2 regions of the Vibrio fortis genome follow, and region 2 is predicted to be linked to the other one. Evidence: predicted binding sites of a transcription regulator. Region 2 holds the regulator's gene; the other holds the start of a gene.

Region 1 (3,668 bases), 490 kb from region 2:
ACAGTCCCATTAATTGAATAAGATCACACTCTTTAGTGTAGTAAATAGACTAAGTTCACCCTAAAAATTAGGCGTTAAACAATGGGTTTCTGAGTATGATGAGAGATAGATGCCTGACCAAGCAATTGAGATATCAATAGTTTAGCTGCTAAGGTACCAGCAGATTGATACCCAGGATCAATACTAAATACTCGTGGGAACAAAAATGAAAGGAGATCATTGCCACCAACTCCTGTCACGACTACATCTTCGCGTTGTAACTCTTGCAAACGCTTAATTACACCCAGCGCTAATGTGTCACTGGCACAGGCTATCGCTTGAGTCGTCGATGTAAGCACTTGATCAACCAATTGGTAAGCACTTTCATGATGCAGGGCACCGGTTTGGTAATTTGGCTCAATGTTGTTATCACGACACCAATTGAGGTAAGCATTTAGACGCAATTCACCCGTTGATTTATCGCTAGGATCAACACCTATAAAGCCAATGTCTGATAAACCTTGCTCTTTCAAATGCGCCAATGCACTGCCAATAACCTGTTGATTGTCATAATTGATAGAGGTGACGTTTTCCGTATCTAGGGCAATTACCACCGCGCGATGTTCCCAAGACTCAATCGCCGCAATATCACAATCGGTAAAACCAAACACAATAATGCCATCGACATTGCGCTGTTTGAGAACTTGAAGGTGCTCATTGGCTTTTGCTCTGTCGAACAAACTCTCCATAATCACAACATCATAGCCAGCACGATACAACTCTTCGAGCATGGTACTCACGGCTTTGTTCTCGGAAGGCGAATCGAGACGAGAGATGATCACGCCAACCACTTTTTGGCTGCCGCCACGCATTGATTGCGCTGATTTAGAAGGGGTATATCCTGACTCCTGAATCACTCTCTCTACTCTTTCACGTGTCTCAGGTTTCACTTTGGGATCATTAGTGAGTACACGAGAGACTGTTGATTTACCAACACCTGAAAGCTTTGCGATATCGAGTATAGTGAGTTTTTTTTGCATGGAGTCTTATAACGTTGTTTAGAGAAAAAACGACAAGTGACTGCTTTTAAAGTCGCTTGTCGTTATCGAGTGATTAATTATTGGATACGGCAGTTACGGTAGATAACTCGTCCCAGCTCAAGTCTGGCGTGTTCGCCTTTGGTAAACAGAGTAATGCCATTTATCAACTCTGCTGTGCCGTCATCAAGAATGTACTTAGTACCAGAAGCCGCAACCACTTGTTTAAGTCGATACTGATTATCAGGAAGGCGCAGTAACGCTTTCTGATCACCATAAGCAATATCAAAAGTCCGCTCAGATTCACATTGATAAGTGATGTATTCAGCATTGGCGAGCTCCTGCTCAACCACCGCTGACTGAGAACACCCCACGAGTGCGGCTAATACCATAGCACCGACTGTAAATTGTCTCTTCATAAACACCCCTTTCGATTACAACAACTCAACTGTTGTTGAATTAACGCTTCAAGTAAGCTGGCACGTCTGCAATGCTATCAAGGACCACGCTTGCTAAGGCTTCACCCTTTTCGGTCACTGGTTTACCGGTTCTCACGAGCACTTTTGTGCCAACACCCGCAGCTTCTGCTGCCATCATATCTTCTGCTTTATCGCCGATCATTACTGAATTAACCATATCGATTTTCAAGAAATCGCGCGCAGAGATAAACATCCCTGGCTTAGGCTTACGACAATCGCAATCTTGCTTGTATTCGCCAATACCGTGCTCTGCATGATGTGGGCAGTAGTAAATGCCATCAAGCTCTACGCCATTATCTACAAAGTTCCAGTCCATCCACTGAGTTAATGATAGGAAACGATCTTCGCTGAACATACCGCGAGCGATACCTGATTGGTTAGTCACTAGTACTAAAAGGTATCCCATGTCCTTGAAGGCTTTTGCCGCTTCAAAGACGCCGTCGATATACTCGAAATCATGCTCATCATGCACGTAACCGTGGTCCACGTTAATCACGCCATCACGATCTAAAAATACAGCCGGTTTTGACAAAATTTGGTTCTCAATCAACTCTCTATTAATCACTAATTATTGCACGCTTTAGTAGCTTCATCACCTGCTAATTGTAACGCTCGATATAGATATTTTTACGTTTAGACGTCTAGACGTAAAAATATCTATTGACTTAGATCACGGAACGCCATAGCATCGTCTGTAAATCGAGCGAACTATCAACATATTATTCTGTTCACCGTTACAGGTTTATTTATGATTAAAGTGAATCAAGTCAACAAGGTTTTCTATCAAGGCACTAAAGAAATCAATGCCTTAATAGACATTAACCTTCACATCCCTCAAGGTCAGATCTTTGGCGTTATCGGCTCATCAGGTGCAGGTAAAAGTACACTGATCCGCTGCGTAAACATGCTAGAAGCGCCAACCTCAGGTGAAGTGATTGTTGATGGCGTAGACCTCACGAAGCTAAGCAAATCAGAGCTGAGTGAAGCGCGACGCAACATTGGTATGATTTTCCAACACTTTAATCTGCTTTCTTCTCGTACCGTGTTCAATAATGTCGCATTGCCGCTAGAGCTTGCTGGCACAGACAAGGCCATCATCGAAGAGAAAGTGAGCCAACTGCTTGAACTTGTTGGTCTTGCAGATAAGCGCGACAGCTACCCGTCAAACCTAAGTGGTGGTCAAAAGCAGCGTGTTGCTATTGCTCGCGCACTGGCTTCTGACCCTAAAGTTCTGCTTTGTGACGAAGCGACCAGCGCACTTGATCCAGCAACCACTCAATCCATCCTTGAGCTGCTAAAAGAGATCAACCGCAAACTGAACATCACAATGCTGCTGATTACTCACGAGATGGATGTAGTTAAAAGCATTTGTCATGAAGTGGCGATTATCGGTGGTGGCGAACTCGTAGAGAAAGGCACCGTTGGCGATATCTTTGCGCACCCTAAAACAGAGCTTGCGCATCAATTTATCCGCTCAACACTCGACCTTTCGATTCCAGAAGATTACGAAGCGCGACTGCAAACCACGCGTGTTGAAGGTAGCTACCCTCTGGTACGTCTTGAATTTACGGGTGCAACGGTTGATGCTCCGCTGATGACGCAAATCGCACGCAAATTCAATATCGACGTTAGTATCTTGAGCTCCGACCTTGATTACGCCGGTGGCGTTAAATTCGGCATGATGGTTGCCGAGCTGTTTGGTAACGAAGCTGACGACAACGCAGCAATCGAATTCCTACGTGAACACAATGTAAAAGTAGAGGTACTTGGCTATGTCCTTTAATGAGATCGCAGATTGGTTAAGCCTTAACGGAAACCTACTACTTGGCGCGACATGGGAAACACTATACATGGTAGCAGTGGCGGGTATTGTCGGTTTTGCTGTCGGTATTCCACTGGGCGTTATCTTGCATACCACTAAGAAAGGTGGCCTGCTGGAGAACACCAAGCTCAACAAAATTCTTGGTGCGATAGTGAACGTGGGCCGTTCGGTTCCTTTCCTAGTACTTATGGTTGCTATCATCCCATTAACTAAGCTACTGATCGGTACCTTTATCGGTACCACAGCGGCGATTGTTCCTCTAACGATTGGGGCAATCCCATTCGTAGCTCGCCTTATTGAAGGTGCACTCTTAGAAGTTCCAACTGGGCTTGTCGAGGCAGCACAATCAAT
Region 2 (3,668 bases):
TCGCTTCAACAAGCGTTTCGGTGCTCTATCTAGCAAGAAGTAATTCTCGCTTAGTAGACATGAAAAAGGACACTTCGGTGTCCTTTTTTGTTTTCTGGTGTTTAGTAATTTCAACTGGGCACTGGTCTTATTAGTAGTGAATTCTCGTTTTTTAATGAGACAGGGGGCTTTACCACCTAGGAACTTTGAAGTACATCCATTAATATAAAATAGATTCCCCCAAATAATAATATTCTAGGAAACCTACACCCATGTCTGATGACACTCTCCAAGCTCAATCTGAAGAACTATCACCTCAAGAACAATTCCGTCAGCAAGCTCTTGATTATCATGAGTTCCCAATTCCTGGCAAAATTGCCGTTGAACTGACAAAGTCTGCAAATTCTGCAGAAGATCTGGCCCTCGCTTACAGCCCAGGTGTGGCTGAGCCAGTTCGTGAAATCGCACAGAACGTTGATAACGTTTATAAGTACACTGGTAAAGGCAACATGGTTGCAGTTATCTCTAACGGTACAGCGATTCTTGGCCTAGGTAACTTAGGTCCTATTGCTTCTAAACCTGTAATGGAAGGTAAAGCGCTGCTGTTTAAGCGTTTTGCAGGTTTAGATTCTATCGATATTGAAGTAAAACACCGCACAATCGATGAGTTCGTTGATACGGTAGCGAACATTGCTGATACATTCGGTGGTATCAACCTAGAAGACATCAAAGCACCTGACTGTTTTGAGATTGAACGTCGCCTAATCGAGCGTTGTGATGTTCCAGTATTCCACGATGACCAACACGGCACTGCGATCGTAACGGCTGCGGGTATGCTGAACGCGATTGAGCTTCAAGGTAAGAAGCTAGAAGAGTGTAAGATTGTTTGTTTGGGTGCGGGTGCAGCAGCGGTTGCGTGTATGGAACTGTTGATCAAATGTGGCGCACAGCGCGAGAAGATCTACATGCTAGACCGTAAAGGTGTTATCCACACTCGTCGTGATGACCTGAACGAATACAAGCAGCTGTTTGCGAACAACACTGATAAGCGTACTCTAGAAGATGTTATTGATGGCGCAGACCTATTCCTAGGTGTATCTGGTCCTAACCTATTGCCAGCAGAAGCGCTGAAGCTAATGGCTGATAAGCCAATCGTATTCGCATGTTCTAACCCAGATCCAGAGATCAAGCCAGAGCTTGCGCACGAAGTACGTAGCGACCTTATCATGGGTACTGGTCGTAGTGATTACCCGAACCAGGTAAACAACGTTCTTTGCTTCCCATTCATCTTCCGCGGTGCTCTTGATGTGCGTGCAAGCGAAATCAACGACGCAATGAAGTTAGCAGCGGTTGAAGCGATTCGTGAACTTGCGAAAGAAGAAGTACCTGCAGACGTACTAAAAGCAGCAGGTGCTGATTCACTTGAGTTTGGTAAAGGATACATCATTCCTAAGCCGATGGATCCACGTCTATTGCCTCGCGTTGCTAAAGCGGTTGCTCAAGCAGCGGTTGAATCAGGTGTGGCTCGTATCGAGATGCCTGCAAACTATATGGCATAGAGACTGGATGGCGTAATCGTCGTGTAGTTGAGCGAAGAGAATAATAAAAAACCGACTCATTGGAGTCGGTTTTTTTGTGCCTATTGTTCAGGTTAAATGAATCAGGCAATAGATATGGCTCAGCTAAAGCGAATCAAAATTGAAGGTAGTGACTGAGTTATGATTATTCTTCGTCAAATGCTTCGAACTCGATGCCCATCTCTGTCATCAGCTTTTTCACTTCAGCAGGGATGTCGTCTGGGCGATCTTTACGCAGGTCTTCATCTGTTGGTAGAGGCTGGCCAGTATATGCATGCAGAAAGGCTTCACATAGTAGCTCACTGTTTGTTGCATGGCGTAGGTTGTTAATCTGGCGGCGAGTACGCTCGTCAGTTAGAACCTTCAACACTTTTAGAGGGATAGAAACTGTAATTTTCTTTACTTGTTCGCTTTTCTTTCCATGCTCAGCATATGGGCTTATGTATTCACCATTCCAGTCGGCCATTGCGTACCTTCATCACTTTAGTTGTTAGATTAAATTAATAGGGGTGATTTTAGCGGGATTTACCGCCATAAGCAAAGACATATAGACGTCTAGAAGTGTTGACGTCTCATTCTTATGAAAGTAAAGTGAATAACATATATCTAACACAGCCGCAAAACCCCGACAAGCCGCTGTGATTCTCAGACGCCAAAACCTGTAAGGAAACACCTATGAGCAGCCGGAAACCAGCAACCATCGCCGTACGTACTGGTATCGAGTCAGACACTCAACATCATGCCGTTGTTCCACCCATTTATCTGTCGACCAACTACGGTTTTCCCGCTTTTGGTGAAGTTCCTAAGTATGATTACACTCGTTCAGGCAACCCAAACCGAGGCTTGCTAGAGACAGCTCTGTTTGAATTGGAATCAGGCAAGGGAGCAGTGGTGACTAACTGTGGTACGTCAGCACTTAATCTATGGGTCTCGGCGTTTCTTGGTAGTGACGATCTGATCGTGGCGCCACACGACTGCTACGGTGGTACTTACCGTCTTTTCAATACGCGTTCACAAAAGGGTGATTTTAAGGTGCTGTTTGTTGATCAATCGGATCAAGCGGCATTCGATGCTGCGATCGCACTGAAACCAAAGTTGATCTTGTTGGAAACACCATCAAACCCACTCGTTCGCGTAGTTGATATTGCTGAGACTTGTCGCAAGGCAAAAGAGGTGGGTGCGTTGGTGGCGGTGGATAACACCTTTTTGACTCCGGTGTTCCAAAAGCCTCTAGAGCTTGGTGCGGACTTTGTTATCCACTCAACCACCAAATACATCAATGGTCACTCAGATGTGATTGGCGGCGTAGTGATTACGAAAACTGAAGAGCATGCCGAAGAGCTGGCTTGGTGGGGCAACTGTATTGGTGCAACGGGGACACCATTTGATAGCTATATGACACTGCGCGGTATCCGTACCCTGGGTGCACGTATGCGTGTTCATGAAGAGAGCTCTCGTGAAATTCTAACGGCGCTGCAGAAACAGCCTTTGGTCGATACCATTTATCACCCAAGCCTTCCAGAACACCCAGGTCATGAGATTGCTAAGAAGCAGCAATCTGGTTTTGGGTCTATGCTGAGTTTTGAATTTGCAGGCTCTTTTGAGGCGCTTAAGCACTTTGTTGGGGAGTTGGAGCTATTCTCACTGGCTGAATCTCTGGGCGGTGTTGAGAGCTTGATTTGTCACCCTGCGTCAATGACACACCGTGCAATGGGTGAAGAAGCCCTAGCGGAAGCTGGTGTGTCTCATCAACTTCTGAGACTGTCGGTGGGTCTAGAAGATGCAGAAGACCTGATTGCTGATCTTGAGCAAGCCTTCGCAAAAGCGCAGCAGTTCATTGATAACGGGGAGCGTAAGTAATGGCTAACTTTCGCCAATTGCATAAATTTGGTGGTAGCAGTTTGGCAAACCCTGAGTGCTATCAGCGTGTCGTGAATATTCTTAAAGAGTACTCTAGCGAGACTGATTTGGTGGTGGTGTCTGCGGCAGGCAAAACCACTAATCGATTGATCGAATTTTTAGAGGCGCTAGATAAAGATGGGCGCTTGGCTCATGAGTGCCTGCAATCTCTGCGTCAGTTCCAGTTGGAGTTAGTTTCAGAACTCCTAGAGG

The links. The regulator MetJ, encoded in region 2, represses methionine synthesis genes. The targets are predictions, from matches to a motif close to TTAGACNTNTANANGTCTAA.
Region 1: metN (methionine ABC transporter ATP-binding protein MetN) is a predicted target of MetJ. The motif match lies at 2,129-2,148, and genes of this name have one in related genera.

What each region holds. Positions count from the first base shown of each region.
Region 1 covers NZ_AP025487.1:2,504,509-2,508,176, forward strand. The annotation lists gene treR (trehalose operon repressor TreR) at 75-1,019, opposite strand; gene OCV50_RS10910 (MliC family protein) at 1,097-1,435, opposite strand; gene gmhB (D-glycero-beta-D-manno-heptose 1,7-bisphosphate 7-phosphatase) at 1,476-2,027, opposite strand; gene metN (methionine ABC transporter ATP-binding protein MetN) at 2,244-3,278, shown strand; gene OCV50_RS10925 (methionine ABC transporter permease) at 3,268-3,668, shown strand, end outside.
Region 2 covers NZ_AP025487.1:2,994,497-2,998,164, reverse strand. The annotation lists gene rpmE (50S ribosomal protein L31) at 1-43, shown strand, start outside; gene OCV50_RS13325 (malic enzyme-like NAD(P)-binding protein) at 252-1,538, shown strand; gene metJ (met regulon transcriptional regulator MetJ) at 1,702-2,022, opposite strand; gene OCV50_RS13315 (O-succinylhomoserine (thiol)-lyase) at 2,232-3,416, shown strand; gene OCV50_RS13310 (bifunctional aspartate kinase/homoserine dehydrogenase II) at 3,416-3,668, shown strand, end outside.